DNA from 3 places in the Streptomyces sp. NPDC048483 genome. Region 2 is predicted to be linked to each of the others. Evidence: riboswitches for the same ligand, from Rfam matches in the RefSeq annotation. Region 2 holds a riboswitch; each other region holds the start of a gene.

The links. Region 2 has a riboswitch for cyclic di-AMP ahead of AB0D04_RS16760 (M23 family metallopeptidase). Riboswitches for the same ligand answer to the same signal wherever they lie in the genome.
Region 1: linked by a shared signal. The riboswitch ahead of AB0D04_RS12600 (NlpC/P60 family protein) and the one ahead of AB0D04_RS16760 (M23 family metallopeptidase) in region 2 are both predicted to bind cyclic di-AMP.
Region 3: linked by a shared signal. The riboswitch ahead of AB0D04_RS17575 (NlpC/P60 family protein) and the one ahead of AB0D04_RS16760 (M23 family metallopeptidase) in region 2 are both predicted to bind cyclic di-AMP.

The regions. Positions count from the first base shown of each region.
Region 1 is NZ_JBEZJZ010000018.1:53,930-65,357, reverse strand. It holds gene pcrA (DNA helicase PcrA) at 1-1,958, opposite strand, end outside; cyclic di-AMP (ydaO/yuaA leader) riboswitch at 2,173-2,357, shown strand; gene AB0D04_RS12600 (NlpC/P60 family protein) at 2,365-3,525, shown strand; gene AB0D04_RS12595 (hypothetical protein) at 3,695-4,048, opposite strand; gene AB0D04_RS12590 (C40 family peptidase) at 4,268-5,317, shown strand; gene AB0D04_RS12585 (alpha/beta hydrolase-fold protein) at 5,791-6,912, opposite strand; gene AB0D04_RS12580 (response regulator transcription factor) at 7,125-7,853, opposite strand; gene AB0D04_RS12575 (PspC domain-containing protein) at 8,055-9,356, opposite strand; gene AB0D04_RS12570 (protein kinase) at 9,506-11,167, opposite strand.
Region 2 is NZ_JBEZJZ010000027.1:12,550-23,977, forward strand. It holds gene AB0D04_RS16730 (thymidine kinase) at 1-47, opposite strand, end outside; gene AB0D04_RS16735 (nucleotide pyrophosphatase/phosphodiesterase family protein) at 104-1,294, opposite strand; gene AB0D04_RS16740 (DUF5998 family protein) at 1,294-1,887, opposite strand; gene AB0D04_RS16745 (GNAT family N-acetyltransferase) at 1,926-4,952, opposite strand; gene AB0D04_RS16750 (HPr family phosphocarrier protein) at 5,090-5,371, shown strand; gene AB0D04_RS16755 (GntR family transcriptional regulator) at 5,764-6,453, opposite strand; gene AB0D04_RS16760 (M23 family metallopeptidase) at 6,702-7,514, opposite strand; cyclic di-AMP (ydaO/yuaA leader) riboswitch at 7,528-7,683, opposite strand; gene AB0D04_RS16765 (pitrilysin family protein) at 7,916-9,283, opposite strand; gene AB0D04_RS16770 (pitrilysin family protein) at 9,322-10,674, opposite strand; gene AB0D04_RS16775 (DNA topoisomerase IV subunit A) at 11,024-11,428, shown strand, end outside.
Region 3 is NZ_JBEZJZ010000029.1:25,419-33,867, forward strand. It holds gene AB0D04_RS17565 (ATP-dependent Clp protease proteolytic subunit) at 1-297, shown strand, start outside; gene AB0D04_RS17570 (hypothetical protein) at 304-612, shown strand; cyclic di-AMP (ydaO/yuaA leader) riboswitch at 905-1,093, shown strand; gene AB0D04_RS17575 (NlpC/P60 family protein) at 1,097-1,570, shown strand; gene AB0D04_RS17580 (LysE family translocator) at 1,685-2,356, opposite strand; gene AB0D04_RS17585 (LysR family transcriptional regulator) at 2,443-3,360, shown strand; gene AB0D04_RS17590 (ATP-binding protein) at 3,372-3,800, opposite strand; gene AB0D04_RS17595 (8-amino-7-oxononanoate synthase) at 3,987-5,201, opposite strand; gene bioB (biotin synthase BioB) at 5,371-6,504, shown strand; gene AB0D04_RS17605 (adenosylmethionine--8-amino-7-oxononanoate transaminase) at 6,497-7,804, shown strand; gene bioD (dethiobiotin synthase) at 7,835-8,449, shown strand, end outside.

The DNA of each region.
Region 1 (11,428 bases), on a different contig from region 2:
CCGTCCTCCATGCCGGTGAGGAAGACGACCGGGAACTCCAGGCCCTTTGCGGTGTGCAGCGTCATGAGGGTGATCACGCCGCTGCCCTCCTCGTCCTCGTCCGGGATCTGGTCGGAGTCGGCGACCAGCGCGACCTGCTCCAGGAAGTCGGAGAGCGTGCCCGGGTTGTCCTCGCCCCGCTCCTGCTCGAACTCCAGGGCCACGGAGGCGAGTTCCTGGAGGTTCTCGATCCGGGTCTCGTCCTGGGGGTCGGTGGAGGACTGGAGCTCGGCGAGGTAGCCCGTACGCTCCAGGATGGCCTCCAGGATCGTGGCGGGCCCGGCGCCGGACTCCACGATCGTGCGCAGCTCCTCCATCAGGACGTTGAAGCGCTTGACGGCGTTGGCGGAGCGGGCGGCCATGCCGTACGCCTCGTCGACGCGGCGCAGCGCCTGCGGGAAGGTGATCTTCTCGCGGGAGGAGAGGGCGTCGATCATGGCTTCGGCGCGCTCGCCGATGCCGCGCTTGGGGACGTTGAGGATGCGGCGCAGCGGGACGGTGTCCTCGGGGTTGGCGAGCACCCGCAGATATGCGAGGACGTCGCGGACCTCCTTGCGCTCATAGAAGCGCACACCGCCGACGACCTTGTACGGGAGCCCTACCCGGATGAAGATCTCTTCGAAGACGCGGGACTGGGCGTTGGTGCGGTAGAAGACGGCGACATCGCCGGCCCTGGCGTCGCCCGCGTCCGTCAGCCGGTCGATCTCGTCGGCGGCGAACTGGGCCTCGTCGTGCTCGGTGTCCGCGACATAGCCGGTGATCCTGGGGCCGGCGCCGGCGTCCGTCCAGAGGTTCTTGGGGCGGCGGTTCTCGTTGCGCTCGATGACGGCGTTGGCGGCCGAGAGGATCGTCTGCGAGGAGCGGTAGTTCTGCTCCAGCAGGATCGTGGTCGCGTCCGGGTAGTCCTCCTCGAACTGGAGGATGTTGCGGATGGTGGCGCCGCGGAAGGCGTAGATCGACTGGTCGGCGTCACCGACGACGCACAGCTCGGCAGCGGGGATGTCGGGCGTGCCCGCGCCGACCAGCTCGCGGACGAGGGTGTACTGGGCGTGGTTGGTGTCCTGGTACTCGTCGACGAGGACGTGCCGGAAGCGGCGGCGGTAGTGCTCGGCGACATCCGGGAAGGCCTGGAGCAGATTGACCGTGGTCATGATGATGTCGTCGAAGTCCAGGGCGTTGGCCTCGCGCAGCCGTGCCTGGTACATCGCATACGCCTCGGCCAGGGTCTTCTCGAAGCCGTCGGCGGCCGTGCCGGCGAAGGTCTCCTCGTCGATGAGCTCGTTCTTGAGGTTGGAGATCTTCGCGCTGAAGGACTTGGGCGGGAAGCGCTTGGGGTCCAGGTCGAGGTCGCGGCAGACCAGGGCCATCAGGCGCTTGGAGTCGGCGGCGTCGTAGATCGAGAAGGAGGAGGTGAAGCCCAGCTTCTTGCTCTCCCGGCGCAGGATCCGTACGCAGGCGCTGTGGAAGGTGGAGACCCACATGGCGTGGGCGCGGGGCCCGACCAGCTCCTCCACGCGCTCCTTCATCTCACCCGCGGCCTTGTTGGTGAAGGTGATCGCGAGGATCTGGCCGGGGTGGACATGGCGCTCGGCGAGCAGATACGCGATGCGGTGGGTGAGCACCCGGGTCTTGCCGGAGCCGGCGCCCGCGACGATCAGCAGCGGGCCGCCGGTGTGCATCACGGCGGCCTTCTGCTCGTCGTTGAGCCCCTCGAGAAGCGCCGCCGGGTCGAGGGGCGGGCGGGCGGCGCCGTCGCGGTAGTACGCCTCCCTGGGCACGGGCGCGTCGAACTTCCCGTCGAAGAGATCGGCGGGGATCTCCTCCGGGACCGGGCCGTGGTCGTCCTCGGGCGGTGGCGGGGGCTCCTCGCCCTTGGGGCCGAGGTCCGCCAGGAAGCTGTCGTCAAAGAGGCTGCTCATCGCCCACCGAGTCTAGGCCGCCGCACCGACAGTCGGCCCCGCCCTCTCCAGATCGGGCACCCGGCGGCTCCGGATACCGCAGCGTTTTCCGGCCTTCCGAAAAAGGTCACGAAAAGGTTTCGGGCATATCGAACATCAGCCTTCACAGGAGCCACACGAGTTGGCTACCGTGCCTGCTCGGGTAGCCCGTTTCCCCGCGAACGACCGTCCGCACGGGCCGCCTGCGCCGAGTCCGGCCCTGCCACCAGGCACCCGGAGCCGGGGACCCACCAGCACCACCGGGGTGAATCGACCGGTGCGGCCGCCAGCGGCGGACGTACCGACCGTAGGGCAAGCCTTCCGTCAGCGACACCGCCCGAACCCGACAGCTAACCCGGTAGGCGGTCCACGGAAGGAGTCGCCGGCCTTGGCGTCGCATCGCAAGCCGCGCACCCGCGTTCTCACCACGTCCGGAAGCCGTACGGCGGCCGGGCTCACCACCGCCGCCCTCGCCTCGGTCACGCTGCTCTCGCAGTCCGCCGACGCCGCCCCCAGGGCACCCAGGCCTTCCATCGAAGAGGTCAAGCAGAAGGTCGACGGGCTCTACCGTCAGGCCGAAGTGGCCACCCAGAAGTACAACGCAGCCAAGGAGAGCGCCGACCGGCAGCGCGCCACCGTCAACCATCTGCTCGACGCCGCGGCCAAGCGCGCGGAGAAGATGAACGAGTCCCGGCGCGAACTGGGCACGTTCGCCTCGGCGCAGTACCGCACCGGCGGCATGAATCCGACGACGCAGCTGATGCTCGCCAAGGACCCGCAGGAATTCTTCGACCGTACGCATCTGATGGAGCGGCTGACCGGTCGGCAGCAGCAGGCGGTCGCCAACTATCAGGAGCAGCAGGCGGCGGCCGCCCAGCAGCGGGCCGAGGCGAGCCGGAGCCTGGAGCGGCTCCAGACGTCGAAGGCCTCCCTGGAGGAGTCCAAGCGGTCCGTCCAGGGCAAGCTGGCCGAGGCCCGGCAGCTGCTGTCCCGGCTGACCGCGCAGGAGAAGGCGCGGCTGGCGGAGCTGGAGCGCCAGAAGGAGGCGGCGGCCAAGCGCAAGGCCGAGGAGGAGGCGCGCAAGCAGCAGGAGCGCGAGCGCCAGCGGCAGCACGACGACGACGGCTCGACCGGCGGCCAGACCGGCGGCGACACCGGAGGCCAGACCGGCGGCGGGTCCACCGACGACGGCTCGTACTCCACCAAGGCCGAGAAGGTCCTCGCCTTCGCCCGCGCGCAGATGGGCAAGCCGTACGTCTGGGGCGCGACCGGTCCCAACTCCTACGACTGCTCGGGCCTGACCCAGGCGGCGTGGAAGGCGGCCGGCGTCGATCTGCCGCGGACGACCTGGGACCAGGTCAAGGTCGGCCAGCGGGTCGCGACCGGCGACCTCAAGCCCGGCGACCTGGTGTTCTTCTACAGCGACATCAGCCACGTCGGCATATACATAGGCGACGGCAAGATGATCCACGCCCCCAAGCCGGGCGCCAACGTCCGGGTGGAGTCGATCTACTACATGCCGATCTACGGGAACGTCCGCCCGGCCTGACCCGGCCCGTTCCCCAAAAGGCCACCCCCCACGGCCACCCCCCACACGCCACCGCGCGGCCGTCCTTTCATCGGGACGACCGCGCGGTGAGCTGTATGTACGGGAGGCACAGGCAGTACGTGAGGCACGGGCAGTACGGGAGGCACGGGCCGGTACGGGCGCCGGGGCCTCAGGTCCAGAGCACCGCGATGAAGATGTTGGCCACCGTGAGCCCGCCGACGGCGCCGAAGAGCGGCTTGGCGACCGTCTCCTCGTCCCGCTTGACGTAGACCAGGGCGAGGATCACCACCAGGACGGCCATCTTGATGCCGATCTTGATGTTGTTGAGGGTGTGGTCCTGGGCCTGATTGAGCCCGACCAGCACGATGCCGGTGACCAGCATCGTCAGCGCGCCGTGCAGCATGGCCGGCACAAAGCGCGCGGTGCCCGCGCTCATCGCCTTCATCTGGGTGAGGAAGCCGCCCAGGAGGGAGGCGATGCCGACGATGTGCAGGCCGACGAAGATATTGGTTACTACGTCCATAGTGCGGGATCGTATCCACCGCATAGCACGCACCTTCCGGCAGGGCGCCCGTAATCGCCGCATCGGTCACGGCAGGCACCTTGCGACCCAGTGGACGGCGGCCGCACGGTCAGTCACCCATCACCCCCGGTCGAAAGCCGCCAATTCCGGGCAACTGGGCGCAACGCCGTGACCCGCAGGTTTAGCGTCCTCGGGTCGGCCCGGCCCGTAGGGAAGGAAGTGACGGCCCCAGTGGCGTCGCACCGCAAGACCAAGCAGCACCCGCTGGCCCTCGCCGGCGGCTCCCGCACCGGCCGTACGGCCGCCACGCTGGCCCTGGCGGGCGCCGCCGGCGCCACCGCCTTCGACGGCACCGGCCAGGCCGCTCCCCGCCCCACCCCCGCCCAGGTCAAGGGCCGGGTCGATGCGCTGTACCAGGAGGCAGAGGTGGCGACACAGCACTACAACGGCGCCAAGGAACAGGCCGACGCGGCACGGGCGGAGCTGGCCCGGCTCCAGGACGAGGCCGCCCGCCGGACCCAGAAACTGAACACCGCCAAGGCGGAGCTGGGCACGATGGCCGGGAGCCAGTACCGCTCGGGCGGCGTGGACCCGGCCGTACGGCTGATGATGTCCGCCGACCCGCAGCGCTATCTGGACGGCGCCACAGTCCTGGAGCGCGCGGGCAGCCACCAGGCCAACGCGGTGGCCGGTTACGCACGCCGGCTCGGCAGCGTCCGCCAGGTCCGCGGCCGCGCCGAGGCCACCGCGGAGCGGCTGGCGCGCCACGAAGGCACGCTGAAGCGGCAGCGCCTCACGGTCGTGCGGAAACTGGGCGCCGCCGAGGCGCTGCTCGACCGGCTGACGGACGAACAGCGGCGCCGGATGTCGCCCAAGGACGAGCCCCCGACGGACGGATCCGCCGCAGCCCCCGCCCCCAACTCCCGTGCCGCACAGGCCGTTTCCTTCGCCCACGCCGCCCTCGGCAAGCCGTACGTCTGGGGCGCGACCGGCCCCGCCGCGTACGACTGCTCGGGCCTGACCCAGGCGGCCTGGAAGTCCAGCGGCGTCTCACTGCCCCGTACGACCTACACCCAGATCGGCTCCGGGACGCGCATCGACCGGTCCCAACTCGCCCCCGGAGACCTGGTGTTCTTCTATTCCGGCATCAGCCATGTGGGCCTCTACATCGGCGACGGCAAGATGATCCACGCGCCGCATCCGGGGGCGCCGGTCCGTATCGCGCCCATCGACGAAATGCCGTTCGCGGCGGCGACGCGTCCTGCCTGATGGGTGCGTCCCACGTTGCCGGGTGCCCGTCCCTTCGGGGTGCGTCCCACGTTGCCGGGTGCGGCGCCGTGCCTCGTCCGTTGTTCTGGGCCCGCCTTCGGCGGGATCGGGGGAGGTTGTGGGGTTGGCCGCGGGGCGATGTCGTGGGGTGCGGGGCCGGTCCTCCAGGACTTCGTCCCTACGGCCCGGCCCCTCCCGCCGGTTTCGCGACCACCCCTGGGTGGGCGGGAAAGGGTGCGTGGCAGGTTGCGCATGCCCTGCACCCGGCGGCCGTCGTCTGTGCCCCTCCTCCCACCGGCCGGAGGTCGACTACGGACGGGAGGCGGCAGGCTGTAGGGACGAAGTCCTGGAAGCCTGACGTCGCACCCACCGCTCCAGAAACGCGACCGCGTCGGCCAACCCCCACCCCGCCCGCCGAAGGCGGGCAAAGCGCAACCCCCACGGCGGGAAAGCCGACAACGTGGGACGCCCCGTCAGGAACCCACCTGCTGGCCCAGCCACCGGAAGACCTCCGGCACCTGGGTCTGCCACACCGCCGTGGTGTGGCCGCCACCCGCCGCGAGTTGGTGCACGGTCACCGTCGTCGGCGGCTTGGCGATCTGGCGGAGGCCGATGCCGGCCTGGTAGCCGTCGCCCGCCGCGCCGGAGACGTACAGGGCGGTACGCGGCGGCCGACCGGTGGCGTTCGCCGCCTTCAGGATATGCATCGGGTTGGACTCGACGCGCAGCTTGGGGTCCTTGCCGGCGAGGGAGTCGGGCTCCAGCGCCGGGTCGTTGTAGCCGGACAGGGAGACGGCGGCGCGATAGCGGTCCGGGTGGGCCAGCGCCAGCTTAGCGGCACAGTGCGCGCCCGCCGAATAGCCCGCCAGCGCCCAGGAGTCCGGCTTGCCGCCGGCCCGGAAGTTGTCGATGACCATCTTGCGTACGTCGACCGTCAGCCAGCTGTCGGCGTTGACCTTGCCGGGAATGTTGACGCAGCCGGTGTCGGCGCCGGTGAGGATGTTCGTACGGGGCGACACCAGGATGAACGGCTTGATCTCACCGCGCTGCATCAGCGGCCGCAGCTGCTCGCCGACGTGCAGTGACCCGTACCAGGCCTTGGCCGAGCCGGGGTAGCCGGGCAGCAGCTCGACCACGGGGAACTCCGTGTTCCGGTAGGCGGGGTCGTTGTACTGCGGTGGCAGCCAGACGTAGACCTCGCCGCTGACGCCGGAGATCCGGCCTTTGAGGTCGGTCATCTGCACGCCGGTGCCCATGCGCGGGTCGCCCGTCGGACGGAAGCGCTGGAGCTGCTTGGGCTCGTCCTTGATCTTCCGGCCGCCCATGCCGTCGGGGCCGAGGTCCTGCGCCGCCTGGACATGGCTGTCGGTGCCGAGCAGATCGCCCCAGGTGTCGTAGAGGTTGTTGGCGTTGTTGACCAGGACGAAGACCACGACGATGGCGGTGACCTGGGCAAACAGCAGCATCAGCAGCCGGGCGAGGGTGCGTATCAGGCGCGGGCCGGCTATTCGGCCCCACAGGCCGAGCGGCAGGACGACGGCGGTGATCAGCAGCGCGAGCGAGGTGAGGAAGAAGGGCGTGCCCGTCAGGCTCATCGAGATCTCGTTCCAGGACATGTACGCGAAGGACGTGGGGCGGGGCGTGGTGCCGGCCCCGTGGTTCTGGCCCCGCCTCCGGCAGTGAGCCTCTCCGCGCCCTTAGATGGCGATCCGCGTGGTCCTGGTTGCCCGTCTTTGGCCCTTCTTTACGGCACTTTCCTCGTCCTGGCCGACATCTCCCTCGTCCTGGCGGCTCGTGGCGGCGCCGCTCAGACCAGCCGCCGGGCCGCCGCCCAGCGCGTCAGCTCGTGCCGGTTGGACAGCTGGAGCTTCCGCAGCACCGCCGACACATGCGATTCCACCGTCTTCACGGAGATGAACAGCTGCTTGCCGACCTCCTTGTACGCGTATCCGCGCGCAATCAGCCGCAGCACCTCGCGCTCGCGCTGGGTGAGGCGGTCCATGTCCTCGTCGACCGTCGGGGCGTCGGTGGAGGCGAAGGCGTCCAGGACGAAACCGGCCAGCCGCGGGGAGAAGACCGCATCCCCGTCGGCGACCCGGAAGACGGCGTTGACCAGGTCCGTTCCGGTGATGGTCTTGGTGACATAGCCGCGGGCGCCGCCGCGGATGACGCCGATGACGTCCTCGGCCGCGTCGGATACGGACAGCGCGAGGAAGCGGACCGGGCGCTCGGGGTCGGCCATCATGGTGGCGCTGCGGCGCAGCACCTCGACGCCGCCGCCACCGGGGAGGTGGACGTCCAGAAGGACGACCTCGGGGCGGGTGGCGCTGATGACCGTGATCGCCTGGTCGACGTCGGCGGCCTCGCCGACCACCTCGAGGCGGGTGCGCTCGGTCTGGCCGATCTCGGCCTGGACGCCCGTACGGAACATCCGGTGGTCGTCGACCAACACGACCCGTACGGTCCGCCCTTCGTCCGCCGCGCCGCCGGCCTCGCCCTGCTCTGCGCCGCCCTGCCGGGCGTCGTCGCTGCTCATGTCGTCCGTCCGTCCCTTGCTGTTCGCTGCGTCATGGTCCCTCACGATCCGTCATGCCCCGCCCGTCATCCTCCCGCGCCCCGGCCACCCGTACGGGCCGCTTCCCCGGGCCGCTTCCCCGGGCCGCTTCCCCAGGCCGCTTCCGCCCGCCACTCGGCCCCCTCGCTCACCGCCCGGCTCATTGCCCGCTGCCGGCCCGGCTCACTCGCCGCGCTGCCCCTCCCGCTCCCTCTCCATCTCCAGCTCGACGACCGTGCCGCCGTCGGGCGCGGAGCGCAGCCGGGCGGTGCCGCCGTGGCGCTCCATCCGGCCGATGATGGACTCCCGTACGCCCATCCGGTCGGCGGGGACCGCGTCGAGGTCGAATCCGGGGCCGTGGTCGCGCACCGAGACAAAGACCGCACGGCCCTCCACCTCGGCGAACACCTGCACCGCGCCGCCCTCGCCACCGTACTTGGCGGCATTGACCATCGCCTCGCGCGCGGCCTGCAGCTGGGCGCCCAGCGCCTCGTCGAGCGGGCAGTCGCCGACGACCACGACCTCTATCGGGACGCCGTGGTGGTCCTCCACCTCGGCCGCGGCCTTGCGCACCGCATCCGCCAGGGTCACCGGTTCCTCGTCCTCCTCCTTGCCGCGGCCCTCTGGCTTGTAGAGCCAGGCGCGCAGCTCGCGCTCCTGGGCGCGGGCCAGCCGGGCCACCTCCCGAGGGTCGTCGGCGTTGCGCTGGATCAGGGTGAGGGTGTGCAGGACGGAGTCATGGACATGGGCGGCGACCTCGGCGCGCTCCTGGGCGCGGATGCGCATCAGCCGCTCCTCGGAGAGGTCCTGGGTTATCCGTACGAGATAGGGGCCGGCCAGCAGCGCGATGCCGACCACGACGGCGAGCGCGGCCTGCAGCACCGAGCCGAGATTGCGCACCGAGCCCTGGAGCACGACGATGCCGGTCACGCCGACGCCGACCAGCGCCACTCCGGCCGCGCCGCGCAGCACCGGCAGCACACCCTTGCGGCGCCCGAGCTCCAGCCACTGCGCGCGGCGGGAGTTGTCCGCCTGGCGCCATACCAGTGCGACACCGGCGCCGATCAACAGCACCGGCCAGAGGTAGCCGTTGGCCTGCCCCAGCTGGAACCGGGAGGCGACGATCGAGGCGCCTACCAGCAGCGCGAGCAGCGCGAAGACCTGCCCCCTGTCGGGTCTGCGGGTCCGCAGCCGGCGTTTGTCGTCGGCCGCCGCGGGCCGCCGGGCCTCCACGCCACCGACGCCCAGCGGCACAAAGAACCAGAACGCGGCGTAGAGCAGGGCGCCGAGGCCGTCGGCCATGAACAGGGCCACGAACACGATCCGCACCCAGGAGACCGGCAGCCCCAGATGCCCCGCGAGCCCGCGCGCGACACCGCCGAGCAACCGCCCGTCGGCGCTGCGGTAGAGCTTGCGCACGGGCGGTTCGTCGGGATCCGGCGCCGGTGCGTAGTCCGTCTCGGCGCGGGGTGGCGCGGTGGTCATGTCCTTGATGTTCACACGCCGCGCGGGCCCGGGACATCAGGGTCGACCCTGATCGGACCCGGAGTTCGCCCTCAGGGTCGGGGAGTCACACGTACCGCTGCAGTCCGAGTTGCGGCGCGCACCGGAGACCCCGCGCAGTGGATGAGGCGTTACTTGTAGCTGAACCCGTCACGTACCGCAGTGAATACCGGCACGTACTGCTGCCACCGGTCGTAGGGGGCGGAGAGGTAGATCGCATACTCCTTTTCCCCCTCGCGTCCGAACCCCAGGTCCATGGCGCGGAATTCGCGGGCCCTGCCCTGCCATCTGTACTCCCAGATGGCCGCCGGACTGCCCCGGAATATGGTGTCCTGCAGCCGCATCCGGTCGTAGGTGGGCTCCATTGCCTTCACCTGCCCCTCGACCTGCCGAAAATGCCGTACGTGGTCCGAGCTGGCAAAGTCCAGCACGCTGAGCTTCAGGTTCACCTTCCCGGAGGGATCGATGTAGTTGATCTCATCGCGCCCCGGCTTCACGCCGCGGGTCCACCCGTCGGGGACGGGAAAGGCAATGTCGTAGGCCTTCTCCTCGACACGGTGATATCCGTCCGGGGTGGGCGGCAGCTTGGTCGGGGTCGCGCCGGGCTTCGGCTTCTTGGTGGCGTGGTTCCCCGCAGGCGCACTCCCCGATGCCTCGTCCGTCGACGGGCCCAGGTAACCGGTCGCGTAGAGGGTCCCGCCCGCGATGGCCATGGCGGCGAGGACGCTCACGACGCCCCACACGACGCCGTGGCGGCGTCCCGTACGGGGCGCGGGGCCGGTCGGCCTACGGGAGTCCCCTACGGGCCCGGCCGCCGGGCCCGACACCGGCTCAGGGGCATACGCCACCCGCCGGGTAGCCGCGCTCGCCCCGTCGCCCGATGTCGCCTCCCTGCCGTCGGCCGCGCCGCCCGGAACCAGCGCGGCGCGGCCCAGCAGCGCCGTGTCCGCCTCCGCCTCCGCCGCGCGCAGCGCCTGCTCCACGACATCGGCCGTCGGCCGGTCCTCCGGCTCCTTGGCGAGCAGCGCCTCGATCAACGGGGCCAGCGCCCCGGCATTCCGCGGCGGCTCCAGCGGATCCATGGCGATGGCATACGCCGTCTCCACCGCAGTGTTCTTACGGAAAGGGGGCCGACCCTCGACGGCCTGATAGAGCGTCGCTCCCAGCGCCCACAGGTCCGACGCGGGGCCCGGCGTGCCGCCCTTGACCCGCTCGGGCGCCAAGTAGTCGATGGATCCCACCAGCTCGCCGGTCTTGGTGAGCGTGGAGGTGCCGGAGGCGACCGCGATGCCGAAGTCGGTCAGCACGACCCGGGCGTCCTTACCGAGCAGCACATTGCCCGGCTTGACGTCACGGTGCAGTACTCCTGCGGAGTGCGCGGCCCGCAGCGCCGCGATCATGCCGCGCCCGATGCGCGCTGCCTCCCGCGGGGCGAGCGAACGGCCCGACCGCGCCTCCACCTTGATGGCGTCACCCAGCGTCGAGGACGGCACGTACTCCATGACGATGCACGGCATCCCGCCGTCGTCCACGACGTCGTGCACCCCCACCACATTGGGGTGGTTGATGCGGGCCGCGGCCTGCGCCTCCCGGGTGGTGCGCTCGTAGCGGGTGGCGAGTTCGTCCGGCTCCAACTGGGGTGACACGTGGAGACGCTTGACCGCCACCTGGCGCCCGAGGACTTCGTCCCGTGCCCTCCAGACGGTGCCCATACCGCCTTGGCCTATCCGTTCGACCAGACGATATCGCCCGGCGACCAGTCGCCCCTCGTCCACCGACGCCGCCTCCACCACCCGCACGCCCTTCCGGAAACCCGTACGTATCCAGGGCGCAACGATAGTCTCCGGCGCCGGCCGATCGGCCTTCGCCCGCCGCTCATCGGCGCCTCAATTTCCGGTCTCCGAGAAGTCTCGGGGGAATATGCGGATATGGGGAGCCCCCGCGGGACGTCAAAAACCGACCGCTGGGACGGCTACGGCACCGGCCGCGCGGATGCGTCGCGACCCACCGGCGGTGCGGCGCTGCATCTCAGGGTGATCTCAGGGATCTGTCAG
Region 2 (11,428 bases):
CTCTTTCCGCAGTCCATCGTTCCGGAGAAGAACGCCAGCTCGGGCATGGGAAGTCGCGGGCCTTTCGGGCTCGTGGGAAAAGGGCGGGCAAAGGCCTGAGGGGTCAGGTACGGACTTCCAGGAGGGGCACCAGCTGCTCCGACGGGGTCATCGAGCCGTGCAGTCCGACCATCGACGACTCCCCCGGCTCGCGTTCGGAGGCAATGACCGCCATGTCGGCGTGCGCGACCGCCACCACGTCACCGATCCGGCCGCGCACCCGGTCGTCGACGTGCGGGCCGAACCACCCGGCGGCGATGGCCTCTTCGCGGCCGGCGACCCACATCTGCTCGCCGAGCACCTCGCGCCAGATGGCGAGCACATCGGCGGCCGCACCCGGATGTGCGTACACATGCCGGGCCCGGGCCTCGCCGCCCAACAGGCGTACTCCGGCGCCCAGTTCCCAGTCCTCGTCGAAGTCGATCCGGGACTCGGGGTCGAAGGGGATGTCGATCATGCCGTGATCGGCGGTGATGTACAGGGCGCTGCGCGGCGGCAGCTGCTCGGCCAGCCGCTGGGCGAGCCGGTCGACGTACATCAGCTGGCCGCGCCAGGCATCGGAGTCGACGCCGTAGCGGTGTCCCTTGCCGTCGACCTCGGAGTAGTACGTGTAGACCAGCGAGCGGTCGCCGGCGGCGAGCTGCTCGGCGGCGAGGTCCATCCGCTCCTCGCCGGAGAGCCGGCCGTGGAAGGTGCCGCCGCTGAGCGCCACCTTGGTGAGCGGGGTGTGCTCGAAGTCCGGCGCGGAGACCTGGCAGGTGTGGATGCCCGCGGCGTCGGCCAGCTGGAAGACCGTCGGGTGGGGCTGCCAGACGTACGGGTCGGTCCACGGGCGCCAGCGCAGCTGGTTCATCAGCGCGCCGGTGGCCGGGTCCTCGCAGGTGTAGCCGGCCAGGCCGTGGGCGCCCGGTGGCAGGCCGGTGCCGACCGAGGCGAGGGAGGTGGCGGTGGTGGCGGGGAAGCCGGCGGTGAGCGGGCGGCCGGTGCCGTTGAACGAGCTGCCCAGGAGGGAGGTGAGGAACGGCGCCTCCTGCGGGTGGGCGCGCAGCAGTTCCCAGCCGAGGCCGTCGATGAGGAAGACGCAGGCCCGGTCGGCGGGGGCCAGGTCCATTCCGGTGGCGAGCTCGCGCAGCCCCTGGCCTGCGGTGATGGTGGGCAGCAGGTCGGCGAGCGAGCCGGTGCCGTACTGCGGAACCGGGGCGGTGAGCGGGTCGAGGGGTGCTGGTTCGGGCCAGGCGGGGGCCGTGTGCACCATCAGCGGGAGCTGGTGGTGGCCGCGGTGGCCTCGGAGAGCGCCTGGGCGAAGGCGAGTGTTTCGCGCACCGAGTCCGGGCCGTCGCCCGCCTCGCTGACCCGCAGCGAGAGGTCGTCGGCGGTGGAGGAGCCCGTATAGCCGTGGTCCGCCTCGCAGTTGGGGTCGCCGCAGCTGGCGGGCTCCAGGTCCAGGCGGGCGACGGCGCCCCAGCCGATGGTGAGGACGACCTCCCGGGGCAGCTGGCCCGGGGTGTACGACTCGGGGTTGGCGACCACGCGGCTGAGCACGACCGAGGAGATCCGGCCGAGCTTGACGGACTCGGTGGAGGTGGTGGCGTACGGCGAGGGGCTGGTGGCATCGGCGGCCTGCTCGTCGGTGTGGCTGACGATGAAGCGGGTGCCGGTCAGGACCAGGACCGTGACATGGCGGCGGACCTCGTTCGCGTCGAAGGTCGTCTCCTGGTGGACGAGGTACGACACGACCGGTTCGCCGCCCACCGCGGCCTGCACCGCCTCGGCCACGAGGGTCGGGTAATAGCCACTGCGCTCGATCGCCGCGCGCAGCCCCTGGGTCGTCGTACCGGTCTTAGCCATGGGGTCCATCTTACGGGGCCTGCCGTGCCGCGAGAGCCTCAGTAGACGGGCAGGCGGCGGGGGCCGAGGTCGGTGGTGGCAGGGGGCCGGGCCAGGCGGACGCCGGCTCCCAGGACGGAGAGGCCGTGTGGTGCGACGACGACCGGTTCGAGGTCGACGCCGACGACCTCGGGGTGGTCGTCGACGAGCCGGGAGACGCGCAGCAGCAGCTCGGCGAGCGCGGTGGTGTCCACGGGCTGCGAGCCGCGCCAGCCGAAGAGGAGCGGGGCGGCGCGGATCGACCGGATCTGGTCGGCGACATCGCGGTCGGTGGCCGGAATCAGCCGGTGGGCAATGTCGCCCAGCAGCTGGGAGGGGGCGCCGGCCAGCCCGAAGGAGAGGACGGCGCCTGCGGCCGGGTCGATGGCGGCCCGGACGACCGTGTCGACGCCGCGCGGCACCATCGCCTGGACGACCGGGCGCAGCTCTTCGGGCGAGCCGAGGAAGTCGGTCAATTCGGCGTACGTACGGCGCAGTTCGCGCTCGCCGGCGATGTCCAGGCGGACGCCGCCGAGGTCGGCGCGGTGCCGCAGATGGGGTGCGGTGGTCTTGAGGGCGACCGGATAGCCGAGCCGGGCGGCGGCGCGGACGGCGGAGTCGGGGTCGGGGGCGGGCAGGGAGGGGCGGGCGTGGATGCCGTAGCGGGCGAGTAGGGCCTCGGCGTCGGCGGCGGGCAGCGGGGCGGAGCGTTCGGGGCCTGGGGCGAGGCGGTCGAGGAGCCGGTCGATGTCGGCCCCGGTGGCCGTCTCCTGGATGTCGTCGTACTCGGGCACCCGGCCGGGCTCGGCGGCATCGCGGCGCCAGGCGGCGTAGCGGACGGCCTCGGCGAGCGCGCGGACGGCACGCTCGGCGGCGGGGTATGCGGGGATGCGGACGGGGACAGGACGGGGTCGGGCCGGAGGCGGGGGCGTGGCGTCGCGGGAGGTCTGCGGGCCGGCGGAGGGCGGGGCCGGGGGGCGTGGGGGGTAGGGAGGGTACGGGGGCAGCGGGGGTCTGGGCGAGGCCTGGGCGGGAGCGCCGTCGGGCATCTGCGCGGGGGTGCTGGGGTGGGACTGTGCCGGCGCGCCGTCCGGGGCCGACGGCTCGGCACGGGGCGCGGCCGGCGGCTCGGCGGGCGGGGCCGGCGGCTCCGGGCACTCCCCCGGTGCGGCCAGCGTCCCGGCCAGGTCGTCCATGGCGAGGTGGACGACGGCAACCGGCTTGGCCGGGTCCGCCGTGGCGGCGGAGCGCAGGGCGACGGCGAGCGCGGTGCCCTCGCTCGTGCCCGGAACGGCATCTTCCCCTTCACCCACCCAGGGGATGGCCGTGACAACGACGGCGTCGCAGCCCTCGCCCGCGAGCGACTCGGCGAGCGCGGCCCGGAAGTCGTCCGGTGTCGCCGTGGGCGCGAGCACATGGGGGCGCAGCGGACGCAGGCCTTCGGTCAGGCAGGCGTCGTACGCCAGCAGGGCGAGCGACTCGGAGTTGCCCAGGATGGCGATGCGCGGACCGGCCGGCAACGGCTGGGAGGCCAGCAGGAGTCCGGCGTCGATCAGCTCGGTGACCGTATCGACGCGGATCACCCCGGCCTGCCGCATCAGGGCGGCGACGGTGCCGTCGGGGATACGGACCGTGGGCACGGCGTGGCCGAGCGGGGCGGTGCCGTTGTGCCGGGCACCCTTGGCGACCACGACCGGTTTGACGGCGGCGGTACGGCGGGCGAGCCGGGCGAACTTGCGGGGGTTGCCGATGGATTCCAGATAGAGGATCACCACATCGGTGTCCGGGTCGTCGTACCAGTACTGGAGGAGGTCGTTGCCGGAGACATCGGCGCGGTTGCCGGCCGAGACGAAGGCGGAGATACCGGCGATGCCGCCCTCACCGGGGCCGCGCGCATGCAGCCCGCTGAGCAGCGCGATGCCGATCGCGCCGGACTGGGTGAACAGGCCGATGTGGCCCGCACCGGGCATCTGTGGCGCCAGAGAGGCGTTCAGCCGGACGGCCGGGGCGGTGTTGATCATGCCGAAGGCGTTGGGCCCGATGAGCCGCATGCCGTACGAGCGGGCCTGACGGAGCAGGGCGCGCTGCCGCTCGCGGCCCTCGGGGCCCGCCTCGGCGTAACCGGAGGAGAGGATCAGCACGCCCTGGACGCCGTGTTCGCCGCAGTCGCGGACCACGTCGGGGACACGGGCCGCGGGGACGGCGATGACCGCCAGATCGACCGGGTCGGGGATCTCCCGCAGCGAGCGGACGGCGGGTACGCCTTCGGGCTCGAGGCGGTCCATGCCCTCGGGGAAGGCGTGGTTGACGGCGTGGGCGCGGCCGGTGAAGCCGGAGTCGAGGAGGTTGCGCAGGGCGGAGCGGCCGACGCCGCCGGGGGCGCGTCCCGCCCCGATGACGGCGACCGACCCCGGGGCGAGCAGCCGCTGGACGGATCGGGCCTCGGCGCGCTGCTCGCGGCCGCGCATCACGGCCATGGACTGCTCGGTCGGTTCGAGGTCGAATTCCAGCCGGACCACGCCGTCTTCGAAGGTGCGCTTCTGGGTGTAGCCGGCGTCCGTGAACACCTTGATCATCTTGGAGTTCGCGGGCAGCACCTCGGCGGCGAACCGGCGGATGCCGCGCTCGCGGGCGACGGCCGCGATGTGCTCCAGGAGGGCGGAGGCGACGCCTCGGCCCTGATGGGCGTCCTGCACCAGGAAGGCGACCTCGGCCTGGTCGTCCTCGGGGTCCTTGGCGGGCAGCCCCTGGTCGTTGATCCGGTCGTAGCGGACCGTGGCGATGAACTCGCCGCCCACGGTGGCGGCGAGGCCTACCCGGTCGACGTAGTCGTGGTGGGTGAACCGGTGGACATCACGGTCGGACAGACGCGGGTAGGGCGCGAAGAAGCGGTAGTACTTCGACTCGTCCGATACCTGCTCGTAGAACGAGACCAGGCGCTCGGCGTCGTCAGGGGTGATGGGACGGATCTGCGCCGTGCCGCCGTCGCGCAGCACCACGTCGGCTTCCCAGTGGGTCGGGTACGCGTGGTCCGGCTGCGTCTGCATGCGGACAAGCGTACGGCGGGGCACCGACAACCGGCACGGCATGCGTACCCTCTGCCACAACGCAGGGCTGCCGGAGCATTCCCGGCAGCGTGAGAGAATGGTCTAGACAACAGTCACCCGACTTGAAGGGCACCACCATGGCTGAGCGCCGCGTCAATGTCGGCTGGGCCGAGGGCCTGCACGCCCGCCCCGCCTCGATCTTCGTCCGGGCGGCCACCGCGGCCGGCATCCCGATGACGATCGCCAAGGCCGATGGCAACCCCGTCAACGCGGCCTCCATGCTCGCGGTCCTGAGCCTGGGCGCCCAGGGTGGCGAGGAGATCGTGCTGGCCTCCGACGCCGAGGGCGCCGAGGCCGCGCTCGACCGCCTGGCGAAGCTCGTCGCCGAGGGCCTGGAGGAGCTCCCCGAGACGGTCTGACGCCGTCGGGGTGCCCCTGCTCTCCTCTGTCCGCGGCCCCGCCGCGGTGACCGGAAACGGTCGCCGCCGCGGGGCCGTTTTGTGGTGGGGGCTGCATCGGGGGCTTGTTGTGGGTGACGGCTGTGGGTGGTTGCTGCGCGTGGTTGTTGTGCGTGGCGATTCCGGTGTGCGGACCGGGGTGATTCGCCACGGGGGCCATTCGCTGCGGGGCATTTCTTTGCGTGAAGCGGCGCCGCAGGAAACCATCCGGACCGAATTCACCGTACGGGCACGCCGAAATCCCGGGGTGCAAATTACTCCGGCCCCGGAAATGAGGCGCAGAAATACCGGTCCCCGATCATCGGGAACCATTGCCCCGCCCATTACCCGCCCCTTTGTATACAGCCCGCATGTTAATTGCGGGCACGCCCCGTGTTGACGGGCCGTTTCGCGTCCCTCACCGCGGGCGCGGCGGGGTGGCGCAGCCGGTGCGCCGGGAGGGAACGTTCGATATGAGCCGCCATCAGGGCGCGGGCCCGTTCCGCGTCTCCGCGGGCCACCGCGTCCAGCACCGCGCCGTGTTCGTCCCACGACTCGGCGGCGCGCGCGGGCAGTTCCACGACGTACATCCACTCGATCTTGCGCCGTAGCTGGGTGAGCAGCGCCGTCAGGCTGGGGCTGCCGGCCGCCTGGGCGAGCGTCTCGTGGAACCAGCCGTCCAGTTGGCGCACATCGGCGGGGTGACCGTGCCGGGCCCGTTCGCGGCCGAGCCGCACGAGACCGCGCAGCACCTTCAGGTGGGCGGGGCTGCGGCGGGCGGCGGCCCGGGCGGCGCCCAGCGGCTCCAACAGGGCGCGGATGTCCAGGAGATCGGCCGCTTCCTGCTCGGTGGGCTCGGCGACACAGGCGCCCGCATGGTGGCGGGTGGTGACGAAGCCCTCGGACTGCAGGGTGCGCAGCGCCTCGCGGACCGGAACTCTGGAGACGCCGTAGCGGGCTGCGAGAATTTCCTCGATCAGCCGGCTCCCCGGTGCGAGCGCACCGGAGACAATGTCATCGCGAATCGCCGTGCACACCGCATGCGCGGAAAGATGGCCTCGCATCGTCCGTGCCTCCGCCGTAATCCCCGGGAAACCCGCCGATCGGCGAGTTTTGTGTGACTCTATTCGACCGGAACGGTTTTTCCGACGGCCTCCGGTAATTCATGGATATTTTTTGGCCATGGGTCCGTCATGGTCCGCCACGGGTCCGTCATGGTCCGCCACGGCCCCGGACGGCCCGGCGCCTGCCGCCCGCCGGATACGCGGAAGCCCCGGCCGATGGCCGGGGCTTCACCTGGGCGCGCGGAGCGTCAGACGCCGACGCCGTGCGAACGCAGGTACGCGATCGGGTCGATGTCCGAGCCGTAGTCGGGGCCGGTGCGGGCCTCGAAGTGGAGGTGCGGGCCGGTGACGTTGCCGGTGGCACCGGAGAGGCCTATCTGCTGGCCGGGGGTGACGGTCTGGCCGACCGAGACCCCGATGGACGACAGGTGGCCGTACTGGGTGTACGTCCCGTCGTGCATCTTGATCACGATGTTGTTGCCGTACGAGCCGCCCCAGCCGGCCTCAACGACGGTGCCCGAGCCGACGGCGTGGACGGAGGTGCCGGTGGCCGCGTGGAAGTCGATGCCGGTGTGGCTGCCGGAGGACCACAGGCTGCTGGAGGCCTTGTAGCCGGTGGAGACGTAGGAGCCGGCGACGGGGGCGACAAAGGCGTTCAGGCGCTTGCGCTCCGCCTCGCGGGCCGCGCGCTCCTTGGCCTCCCGCTCCTCCTTGGCCTTCGCCTCGGCCTTCTTCTTGGCGGCCTCGGCGAGCCGCTGCGCCTCTTCGGCCGCCTTCTTCGCCGCGGCCTCGGCCTTCGCCTGCGCGGCGGCGGCCTCGGCGGCCGCCTGCTGCGCGTCGGCCTGCGCCTCGACGCGGCTGGCGAGCTCGTCGCCCATCACGACGGCCTGCTGCAGACCGGTGTCCTCGACGTGCGCCTCACTGGTGGCGGCCATCGCCGGGGAGGCGACGGAGGCGACGACGCCGGTGGCCGCGAGGGTGGCTATCCCGGCGATCTTGCGGGTCGTACGAGCCGTGCGGCTCGCACCACGATGTTTCCCGGTGGCACGGGTGAACGCCATGTGCTGGCTTGTCCTTTCCTCCCTTGTCGCCTACCGGGTTAGCTGACGGGTTCGGAGCAGGAAGGTCTCCTACGGGCTCCTCCGGAGAGGAGTCCGATTCACCCCAGGGGACGTGTGGGTCCCCGGCTCCCCTGGCTCGCGCCGTACGGGGACTCGGCGATGACTGTCCGGTGCCACTGTTGTGGCGGACTTGTGACGAACAGCCGGACCGACGCTAATCGGGACATCTTTCAATCGGCAAACAGAACCGGCTCTTTGTGCCGTACGCCACAGGGGCATCGGGCAACCAGCCACACCATTCCGGACATACAGCGACTCCCGTGGCGAAGGTGCACCACGGGAGCCGCCTTGTCGATATATGACCCATCCATGCCTGACCAGCGGTCAGACAACGGGTTTTCTCAGCCGCTGACGACCGTCACCTTGCCGATGCCGAGTTCCCTGACGGGCTCGGCGATCTGCGCGGCGTCACCCACCAGGACCGTCACCAGCCGGTCCATGGGGAAGGCGTTGACGGCGGCCGCGGTCGCCTCGACCGTCCCGGTCTCGGCGAGCCGGGCGTACAACTGCGCCTGGAAGTCGTCCGGGAGGTCCTGCTCCACCTGGTCGGCGAGCGTGCCCGCGACGGCCGCCGCGGTCTCGTACTTCAGCGGCGCGACCCCGACCAGGTTCTGCACCGCGACATCCCGCTCGGCGTCCGTCAGCCCCTCTGCCGCAAGGGTCCGCAGCACCTTCCAGAGGTCCTCGAGGGCCGGCCTGGTGGATGCGGTGTCCACCGACCCGCTGATCGCGAGCATCGCGGCGCCGCTCCCGTCGGCGGACGAGCGCAGCACCTGGCCGAAGGCCCGCACCCCGTAGGTGTAGCCCTTCTCCTCGCGCAGCACCCGGTCCAGCCGGGAGGTGAGCGTGCCGCCCAGGCAGTACGTGCCGAGCACCTGAGCGGGCCAGATCCGGTCGTGCCGGTCGGCGCCGATGCGGCCGATCAGCAGCTGCGTCTGGACGGCTCCGGGGCGGTCCACGATCACCACGCGGCCGGTGTCGTCGGCGGTGATCGCCGAGGCCTTGAGCGGCTCGGCGGTGGAGCCGGTCCAGGCGCCGAGGGTGTCGGCGAGCGCCGCTTCCAGGTCGACGCCGGTGAAGTCACCGACGATGACGGCGGTGGCCGTGGCGGGCCGTACATGGGCGTCGTAGAAGGCGCGTACGGCCGCGGCGTCGATGCGCTCGATGGTCTCCTCGGTGCCCTGGCGGGGCCGCGACATCCGGGAGGTGGCCGGGAACAGCTCCTTGGACAGCGCCATCGCGGCACGCCGCGCCGGGTTGGCGAGCTCGTGCGGGATCTCGTCGAGGCGGTTGCGTACCAGGCGCTCGATCTCGCTGTCCGGGAAGCCGGGGGCGCGCAGTGCGTCGGCGAGCAGGCCGAGCGCGCGGGGCAGCCGGGATGCCGGCACCTCGAGGGAGACCCGGAGGCCGGGGTGGTCGGCGTGCGCGTCCAGGGTGGCGCCGCAGCGCTCCAGCTCGGCGGCGAACTCCTCGGCGTTGTGCTTGTCGGTGCCCTCGGACAGGCCGCGCGCCATGATCGTGGCGATGCCGTCCAGGCCCTCGGGCTCGGCCTCCAGAGGGGCGACGAGGTTGATCTCGACGGCGACGACCTGCTGGCCGGGGCGGTCACTGGTCAGCAGGGTGAGCCCGTTGGCGAGTCGGAAGCGCTCGGGGGCCGGGAAGGCCCAGGGCTTGGGCGCGCCGCCCTGGGGCTGGGGGTGGAAGTCCATGGCGGGCGTGGCGGAGTCTGCGCGGGTGGTGGAGTCGCTCACCGGTCCGCCTCCTCGTTCTCGGTGTCGGCGGCCGGGTCGGCCGGGGCGGTCGGCTCGGTGGGCTCATAGACGAGCACCGCGCGGTTGTCGGGGCGCAGCCGGGCCTTGGCGACCTCCTGCACCTCCTGGGGGGTGATGTCCAGGACGCGATGGACGGCGCTCAGCGCGAGCTGCGGGTCGCCGAACAGGACGGCGAAGCGGCACAGTTCGTCGGCGCGGCCGCTGACCGTGGCCAGGCGGTCCAGCCATTCGCGCTCCAACTGGGCCTGCGCGCGCTCCATCTCCTCCGGGCTGGGCCCCTCCTCGGCGAAGCGGGCCAGCTCCTCGTCGACGGCGCGCTCGATGTCGGGGACCTCCACGCCGCCGGACGTCTTCACGTCCAGCCAGCCCAGCGAGGGCGCCCCGGCCAGCCGCAGCAGACCGAAGCCGGCGGCGACGGCGGTGCGGTCGCGGCGTACCAGGCGGTTGTAGAGCCGGGAGGACTCGCCGCCGCCCAGGACGGTCAGTGCGAGGTCTGCGGCGTCCGCCTCACGGGTGCCGTCGTGCGGCAGGCGGTAGGCCGCCATCAGGGCGCGGGAGGGCACTTCCTCCTCGACGACCTCGCGCAGCTGGCCGCCGATGACCTCGGGCAGCGTGCCGTCGCGCGGCGGCTGCTTGCCGTCGTGCGAGGGGATCGAGCCGAAGTACTTCTCGATCCAGGCGAGCGTCTGCTCGGGGTCGATGTCCCCGACGACCGACAGGACGGCGTTGTTGGGCGCGTAGTACGTACCGAAGAACGCCCGCGCGTCCTCCAGGGAGGCCGCGTCCAGGTCGGCCATCGACCCGATGGGGGTGTGGTGGTACGGGTGGCCGTCCGGGTACACCATGGCCGTCAGCTTCTCGAAGGCCGTGCCGTAGGGGACGTTGTCGTAGCGCTGGCGGCGCTCGTTCTTGACGACGTCGCGCTGGTTCTCCATGGACTCGTCGTCGAGCGCGGCCAGCAGCGAGCCCATCCGGTCCGCCTCCAGCCAGAGGGCGAGCTCGAGCTCATGTGCGGGCATGGTCTCGAAGTAGTTGGTGCGCTCGAAGCTCGTGGTGCCGTTCAACGATCCGCCGGCGCCCTGGACGAGCTCGAAGTGGCCATTGCCCGTCACCTGGGCTGACCCCTGGAACATCAGGTGCTCGAAGAGGTGCGCCAGGCCCGTACGGCCCTTGACCTCGTGGCGGGAGCCGACGTCGTACCACAGGCACACCGCCGCAACCGGGGTCAGGTGGTCTTCGGAGAGCACCACGCGCAGGCCGTTGGCGAGCCGGTGCTCGGTCGCTGTCAGGCCGCCGGAGCCGGCTTGTTCTGTGGCCGTGTGACCCATGGGCATGTACGTCCCTTCGATCCGCTTGCGAGGAAGTCCTGTCACTCTATGCAACCGCGCCGACATCTGGCGAAGTTCCCGGACGAGCGGACCCGTACGGAGGGCGTTACGCGGCCGCCCCGGGAGCCGAAAGGGGAGTCGCGGTCGGCGTTGTCAGTGGGGCGGTCCACAATGGTCCGCGTCAGACTCAGGCAGACTCACACGTCGGTCCGTCGGCACATCGATGCGCCGGCCGGCCGATCCGACATCCGGTCGACCGGCGGTTCCGGTCGACCCCGACAGTGTTGACCGACCCGGCATTGTTGATCCCACATCGGCAGTAGACGCAGCAGAAGGAGCCGCAGCCGCGATGGCCCGCCGCAGCACGAAGACCCCGCCGCCGGACGACTTCGAGGAGAGGATCCTCGACATCGACGTCGTCGACGAGATGCAGGGTTCCTTCCTCGAGTACGCGTATTCGGTCATCTACTCCCGCGCCCTGCCGGACGCCCGCGACGGTCTCAAGCCCGTGCACCGCCGCATCCTGTACCAGATGAACGAGATGGGCGTGCGGCCCGACCGCTCGTACGTCAAGTGCGCCCGGGTCGTCGGCGAGGTGATGGGTAAGCTCCACCCGCACGGCGACGCGTCCATCTACGACGCGCTGGTGCGGATGGCACAGCCGTTCTCGATGCGGCTGCCGCTGGTGGACGGCCACGGCAACTTCGGCTCGCTGGGCAATGACGACCCGCCGGCCGCGATGCGTTACACCGAG
Region 3 (8,449 bases), on a different contig from region 2:
ACACCGGGAAAGCGGCTGGCCCTGCCCAGCGCGCGGGTCCTGATCCACCAGCCGTCCTTCCCCGAGCCGATCCAGGGGCAGGCCACCGACCTGCAGATCCAGGCGACGGAACTGCTGCGCACCCGCGACAAGCTGGAGGAGCTGCTCACCCGGCACACCGGGCAGCCGCGCGAGGTGATCGCCGTCGACATCGAGCGCGACAAGATCTTCGACGCCCGCGGAGCGCAGGAGTACGGCCTGATCGACGGGCTCACCCGCGGCCGCAAGCGGTCCGCCGCCTCGTCCGGGGCGCGGTGAACGAGGGTGCTGCCACCGGAGCTGCCGCCGCTGCCCGCACTGACGCGGGCCGAGGGGGAAGTGATCGACCGGTACTTGGAGGTCCTGGACCTGCTGGGCCGGATCAATCCGGCACGCAGCGGCGGCACTTACAGCGGCCTGCGCGCGGCCCAGGCGCTGGTCGGCAAGGCGGCCGAACTGCGCGACGCGCTGGCGCTGATGCACAGCCGCGGCGAGAGTGAACTGCATTCCGGGACGCTGACCCGGGCGCTGCGGGTGCTGGACGGCGAGCGCCGGGCCCGGCTCGTCGCACTGCCCCCGCCGCCCGGGCCGTGACACGACACGCCCCCGGCCGACCCGCCCGTACGGCGTAGCACGCGTGCTTGCCTTGGAGGGGCGACGAGTTGCAGAGCGCGCCTGCACGTCATGCGGCAGTTGACGCTTCAGCCCTGGTCCCGGCCTCACCCACCACCACCCACCCCTCAAAAAATCCGACATAAGTCACCAATCGGTGTAAATGTGACCAATGTCACGCAACGCATTTCTTGCGCGATTTTGGGCGGTGACGGCGTAAAGATCCCTCCACGACAAGACCCCGCCACCTCGACGGGGCGGTCCGGACGGGCGCCTAATCCTGCCGCCGTGCCGGATGTCAGGTCGACGCGGTTGGATCGGCAGGAGCGGAGGAACCGAGCACGACGGGGCCCCGGCCCGCAAGGCCGACGGGCTCCTTGGGGTGAAGCCGTACGCACGGCCGGGCATCTTCGCCTGCCCGAACCCGACAGGTCTCCCTTCGCAGGCGGCTGACGAAGGGTTGCGCATGAGCATGCGCAGGCATCTGCCGCATCTGCTGGCACGCGCCGGCACCGTCTCGGCCCTCACGATGGTCACCATCGGGGCCACCACCGTGACTCCGGGAGCAACCCCCGACGCCGAAGCGGCCGCGGTCTCCACGAAGGCACTGCGGATCGCGGCCTCCAAGCGGGGTTCGCCCTACCAGTGGGGCGCCCAAGGCCCGTACCGCTTCGACTGCTCGGGGCTGACGAGGTACTCGTTCAAGCACGCGGGCAAGGCGCTGCCGCGTACCGCCGCCGCGCAGTACAACGACACCAGTCATGTCTCGCGCGGGGCGCGCAGAAGCGGGGATCTGGTCTTCTTCCACGCGAGCGGCGGCGTGTACCACGTCGGCATCTACGCGGGCAGCGGCCGGATCTGGCATGCGCCGAAGGCGGGCGCGGTGGTGCGGCTGGAGCGCATCTGGAGTTCCGCCGTCTGGTACGGACGGGTGGGCTGAGCTGCGGCGATCCACTGTTCTCCGTCAATTGTCAGTGGGCCTGGGTACGTTGGAGCAATGACCGGGCCCTGCGACATCAACGGGGGGTGGCGGAGCTGCGGGGGCGACGGTGGCTCAGGCGAGTACCAGCTCGGCGAGCAGGATGCCGCCCAGGGCGGTCAGCAGCGCTCCGGTGGCGGCCTCCAGGGCGCGGGCCACCCGCGGGCGGCGCAGCCAGGCGCCGAGGCGGTCGACGAGCAGCGCCACGGCGGGGAACCACACCGCCGCCATGCCGACGACGACGGCCGCGAGCAGCAGGGTGCGGGGCAGCGCGGGCTGCCCCGCCGGGACGAACTGCGGGAGCAGGCTGAGGAAGAGAACGGGGGCCTTGGGGTTGAGCGCATTGGTGAGGAAGCCCTGGCGCAGGCAGCGAGCGGTGGCGAGGCGGCCCATGGGGTGGGCCTCCTCGGCCGGTGCGGCGGTCGCGGGACCGACGGGCCGTGGTGCGCGGGAGGCGGACGGCCGGCGCGCGACCGAGATCAGGGCACGGGCGCCGAGATACAGCAGATAGGCGCCGCCCAGGAGTTGAACGGTCTCGAACAGCGCCGGCACGGCGACGAGCACCGCCGCGAGCCCCGCCACCGCCAGCGCGGTGTGCACCAGCAGTCCGCCCGCGACCCCGAAGGCGGTCGCCACGCCCGCCCGGCGCGAGTCGAGTGCGTTGCGCACCACGACCGCGAAGTCCGCGCCCGGCAGGGCGACCATGCCCGCGGCGACACCGGTGAATGCCATCAGCTGTCCGTCCATGACAGCAGCATCGCCCGAAGGAGCCTTTAATAGGTATGGGAGATCTTCTGGGTCTGCCTAAAGAGATTCTTAAGGGAGTGGCTTCTGTGTACGACCCCACGCGGCTCGCCGCCCTGGTGGCGGTGGCGGAAGCCGGTTCGATCACCCGGGCGGCCGAGCGGCTCGGCTACACCGCCCCCGCGCTCTCCCAGCAGCTCGCCAAGCTGGAACGGGAGACGAGTGCGGCGCTGCTGGTGCGCCACCACCGCGGCGCCCGGCTGACGGCGGCCGGTGAGCTGCTGCTCGTCCGGGCGCGGCGGGTGCTGGACGAGCTGGATCTGGCGCGGCACGAGCTGTCCCAGCTGACCGGGCTGTCGGGGGGCCGGCTGCGCGTGGGGACGTTCCAGACGGCCGGTACGCATCTGCTGCCGCCCGCCCTGAGTTCCTTCCGGCGGGCGCACCCGGACGTGGAGCTGAGCGTGACGGAGTTCGTACCGCCGCAGGAGATGACGGCGGTGGCGCTCGGTGAGGTGGATCTGGCACTGACGCATGAGTATGTGCCCGGCGAGGCGGTGCCGGTGCCGGACGGGGTACGGCTGGACCCGCTGCTGACCGAGGAGCTGGTGCTGGTCACGGCCCCCGGTCATGCGCTGTCGGCGGGCACCGGGCGGCTGGCGCTGACCGAGCTGGCCGGCCAGCCGCTGGTCAGCATGGCGCCGACCAATCCCAATCGGCGCGCCGTGGAGGCGGCGCTGGCGGACGCCGGGGCGAGTGTGGCGGTGCGCTGCGAGTCACCGGGCTACGGCGTGGTGTGTGCCCTGGTGAGCGCCGGGCTCGGGGTGGCGGTGGTCCCGGAGATGATGGCGACCGGTTCGGTGACCCCGCTGGGGATCCGTCACCTGGACCCGCCCGCGCTGCACCGCACGATCTCGGTGGCCTGCCGCACCGGCGGCGGCACCCCGGCGGCGGACACCCTGCGGGCCCTGCTGCACGGCGCGTTCACCCGAAGGGCCCCGGCGCCGTGAGACGGGGGGGCTCAGTGGACCCCGGCCGTCCACGGCATCGCCACGGTGACGGTCTTGCCGCCGCACTCCGTGGGCACGACCGACAGCCGGCCCCCGGACTCCGCGGCGAGGGAGCGGATGATGACCATGCCCCGGCCGTTGTCCTGCTGGACCGCGGCGGGCAGCCGCCGCGGCCGGCGCGGATGGCTGTCGGTGACGCCGATCCGCAGCAGCGCGTCCCGGTCGAGGCGCAGCCCGACGGTGAAGGTCGGTGACCGGCCGAAGGTGTGCTGGACGGCGTTGGTGGTGAGCTCGGAGACGATCAGGCGGATGGCGTCGGCGGTCTCCGTGTCGGCGGGCAGACCCCATTCGGCCAGCACCTCCAGCACATGTCTGCGGGCGAGCGGAACCGACGCCGGGACGCTCGGCAGGGTGAGTGAGGATTCCTGGTGGTCTGCCATGGCGACGCCGTCCCTTTTCCGCCGTGGCCGCAGGGGTGTCCCGTACGGCCACGGACCGGTGCTGTGCGCGCCAGGCTGCCACCGTTGCTGATGGTGTGGTGGCCGATCCACCGAGTTGTACGGATTCTGTCGCCCGAAGCGGTGAACTCTGCGACGGGAGACCGTATTTGGGCGCCCGGAGGGACCTCAGAGCGCCGGCGCGGTGGCGGTGATCACACCGACCGCCGTATCCACCTGGTCGCGCGTCAGGTCCGCGCGGGCGGTGAGCCGCAGCCGGGAGATCCCGTCGGGTACGGACGGTGGCCGGAAACAGCCGACCGCGAGTCCGGCCTCCCGGCAGTCGGCCGCCCAGCGGACCGCCCGCTCCGGGGAGGGCGCCTGTACGGAGACCACCGCGGCGTCCGGCCGTACCGCCGTCAGACCGGCGGCGGTGAGCCGGGCGTGCAGCTCCTGGGCGACCTCGCGGGCACGGGCGGCGCGCTCGGGTTCGCGGCGCAGCAGCCGCAGCGCGGCGAGCGCGCCGCCGACGGCCGCCGGGGCGAGCCCGGTGTCGAAGATGAACGACCGGGCGGTGTTGACCAGATGCTCGATGACCCGGGCCGGGCCGAGCACCGCGCCGCCCTGGGAGCCGAGCGCCTTGGAGAGGGTCACGGTGGTCACCACGTCGGCGTCACCGGCCAGTCCGGCGGCCGCCACCGCACCGCGGCCCCCGTCGCCCAGGACCCCCAGGCCGTGCGCATCGTCGACGACGAGGGCGGCGCCCTGTGCCCGGCAGGCCTCGGCGAGGGCGCGCAGCGGCGCGGCGTCACCGTCGACGGAGAACACCGAGTCGGTGACGGCGAGCGCCCGGCCGTCGTGGCCGGCCAGCGCGGCGCGTACCGCCTCCGGGTCGGCGTGCGGGGCCACTTCGCGGCGGGCGCGGGAGAGGCGGCAGCCGTCGATCAGGGAAGCGTGGTTGCCCGCATCAGAAACGATGAGGGTCGCGGCGTCGGTGAGCGCGGTGACGGCCGCGAGGTTGGCGGCGTAGCCGGAGGACAGGACGAGGGCCGCCTCGAAGCCGCAGAACGCGGCGAGTTCGGCCTCCAGCTGGGCATGCAGCTCGGTGCTGCCGGTGACCAGCCGGGAGCCGGTCGCGCCGGCGCCCCACCGCTGGGCGGCGCGCGCCGCGCCGCCGGTGACCTCGGGGTGCCGGGCCAGACCCAGGTAGTCGTTGCCGGCGAGGTCCAGCAGCGGGGAGTCGGCGGGGCGGGGCCGCAGCGTACGGACCAGTCCGGCGCGCCGGCGTGCGGCGCGCGCCTCGTCGATCCAGTCGAAGGCCGCGCCGGACGCCCGCCGGGAGGGCTCGTCGGGCGTCGCGGGCGAGGCGTCGCGCAGCGGCGAGGGGGCGGCGTCCTGAAGCATCGGCGTCCTTGTCGTCACGGCCTCGTCTCGCGGCCTCGATTGTGGGCTGTCGATAGACGTTAGCGGTCGTTCCGCACGGACACGGTGTGGTGATACACACACCCCGATCCCGCCGTGTTGTGGGAATCCTCCTTGGCCGAGGGCGGTGGCGTACGCCAGGATCACCATCATGGACCTGCTGAACACACTGGTGGACAAGGGACTGCGGCGCGAGTTGCCGACCCGCGAAGAGGCGCTCGCCGTGCTGGCGACGTCCGATGACGAACTGCTCGATGTCGTGGCCGCGGCCGGAAAGGTGCGCCGCCAGTGGTTCGGGCGGCGGGTCAAACTCAACTATCTCGTCAACCTCAAGTCGGGCCTGTGCCCCGAGGACTGCTCGTACTGCTCCCAGCGGCTGGGGTCGAAGGCCGAGATCCTCAAGTACACCTGGCTCAAGCCCGATGACGCCTCCAAGGCGGCCGCCGCCGGCGTGGCGGGCGGCGCCAAGCGGGTGTGCCTGGTGGCCAGCGGCCGCGGCCCGACGGACAAGGACGTGGACCGCGTCTCGGAGACCATCTCCGCCATCAAGGAGCAGAACGAGGGCGTCGAGGTGTGCGCCTGTCTCGGGCTGCTCTCCGACGGTCAGGCCGGCCGGCTGCGCGAAGCGGGCGCCGATGCGTACAACCACAACCTCAACACCTCAGAAGCCACTTACGGCGACATCTGCACCACTCACGACTTCTCCGACCGGGTCTCCACCGTCCAGCAGGCCCAGGCGGCAGGCATGTCCGCCTGCTCCGGACTGATCGCCGGCATGGGCGAGAGCGACGCCGCCCTGGTCGACGTGGTCTTCGCGCTGCGCGAGCTGGACCCCGACTCCGTTCCGGTGAACTTCCTGATCCCCTTCGAGGGCACCCCCCTCGCCAAGGAATGGAACCTCACCCCGCAGCGCGCGCTGCGCATCCTGGCGATGGTCCGGTTCGTCTGCCCGGATGTGGAGGTGCGGCTGGCCGGCGGCCGCGAGGTGCATCTGCGCAGCCTGCAGCCGCTCGCCCTGCACCTGGTCAACTCCATCTTCCTCGGCGACTATCTGACCAGCGAGGGCCAGGCCGGCAAGGACGACCTGGCGATGATCGCGGACGCCGGGTTCGAGGTCGAGGGCACGGACACCACGACGCTGCCGGAGCACCGTACGGAAGCCGAGGCCGCCCCCCGGACCGACGAGGCCGCCACGGTCTCCGCTCCCCCCTCCGACGACACCCGCCGGGACCTGGTCTCCGTACGCCGCCGCGGCGCCGGTACCGACCTTCCGCCCAATGCCTGAGCCGGCCCTCACGCCCGGCGAACTCCTCGCGCTCGACCGGCAGCACGTCTGGCATCCGTACGGGCCGATGCCCGGCCGCGCCGAACCGCTGCTGGTGGAGTCGGCGTCCGGCGTCCGGCTGCGGCTGGCGCAGCCCGTCGAGGGGCGGACCGAGCTGGTGGACGGCATGTCGTCCTGGTGGTCGGCGGTACACGGCTACAACCACCCGGTGCTCAACGACGCCGCGCGCGGCCAGCTGGAGCGGATGAGCCATGTGATGTTCGGCGGGCTCACCCATGAGCCCGCCGTCCGCCTGGCGAAACGTCTCGTCGACATCACCCCGGAGCCGCTGCAGCATGTCTTCCTCGCCGACTCCGGCTCGGTGTCCGTCGAGGTCGCCGTCAAAATGTGCCTGCAGTACTGGCGCTCGGTCGGCAAGCCGCGCAAACAGCGGCTGCTGACCTGGCGGGGCGGCTATCACGGCGATACCTGGCAGCCGATGTCCGTCTGCGACCCGGACGGCGGGATGCACGAGCTGTGGCAGGGGGTGCTGCCGCGTCAGATCTTCGCGGACGCGCCGCCGGCCGGCTTCGATGCCGCACCCGACGAGGCGTATGCGGCGCATCTGCGCGAGCTGATCGGCCGCCACGCCGAGGAGCTGGCGGCGGTGATCGTCGAGCCGGTGGTGCAGGGCGCGGGCGGAATGTCCTTCCACTCCCCCGGTTACCTCCGGGTGCTGCGGGAGGCCTGCGACGCGCACGGCGTCCTGCTCGTCCTCGACGAGATCGCCACCGGCTTCGGCCGTACGGGCGCCCTCTTCGCCGCCGGGCACGCGGGCATCTCACCGGACATCATGTGTCTCGGCAAGGCCCTGACCGGCGGTTATCTCACCCTCGCGGCGACGCTGTGCACATCGGAGGTCGCCGACGGCATCTCCCAGGGCGAGCTCCCCGTCCTGGCGCACGGGCCCACCTTCATGGGCAATCCGCTCGCCGCGGCGGTCGCCGACGCCTCCCTCGGCCTTCTCCTCTCCCAGGACTGGGCCCAGGAGGTCAAACGGATCGAGGCCGGGCTGCGGGACGGTCTGGCGGCGGCCGCGGACCTCCCCGGGGTGCGCGAGGTGCGCGTCCTCGGCGCGATCGGCGTCGTCCAGCTCGACCACGCGGTGGACATGGCGGCCGCGACCCGGGCGGCGGTCCGGGAGGGCGTCTGGCTGCGGCCGTTCCGGGATCTGATCTACACGATGCCGCCGTACATCACCGGTGACGACGATGTGGCGCGCATCTGCGCCGCGGTGTGCGCCGCGGCGCGCGAAGGCTGACGGCCGAAGCTCAAGAGGAGAGGCGAAAAGATGTCGGTGCTGTTCGTGACGGGCACGGGCACGGAGATCGGCAAGACCGTGACCACGGCCGCGATCGCCGCCTCGGCGCTCGCGCAGGGCCGCTCGGTGGCGGTGCTCAAGCCGGCGCAGACCGGGGTGACCGCCGACGGGACGGGTGATGCGGCGGAGGTCGAGCGGCTGGCCGGTCCGGTCACCACCGTCGAACTCGCCCGCTATCCCGAACCGTTGGCGCCCGCCACGGCCGCCTCCCGGGCCGGTCTGCCCCCGGTGCTCCCCCGCGACATCGCCGACGCGGCCGCCAAGCTGGACGCCTCGCACGACCTCGTCCTGGTCGAGGGCGCCGGCGGCCTCCTCGTCCGCTTCGACGCCGACGGCCACACCCTCGCCGACGCCGCCCGCCTGGCCAGGGCCTCGGTCCTGGTGGTCGTTCAGGCGGGCCTCGGCACCCTCAATGCCACCGCCCTGACCGCGCTGGCCCTGCGCGCGTACGGCCTCCACTGCCCCGGCGTCGTCGTCGGCAGCTGGCCCGCCGCGCCCGGCCTCGCCGCCCGCTGCAACCTCGCCGACCTCCCGGAGGCGGCGGGCGCGCCGCTGCTGGGCCTGGTCCCGGAAGGCTCCGGCGCG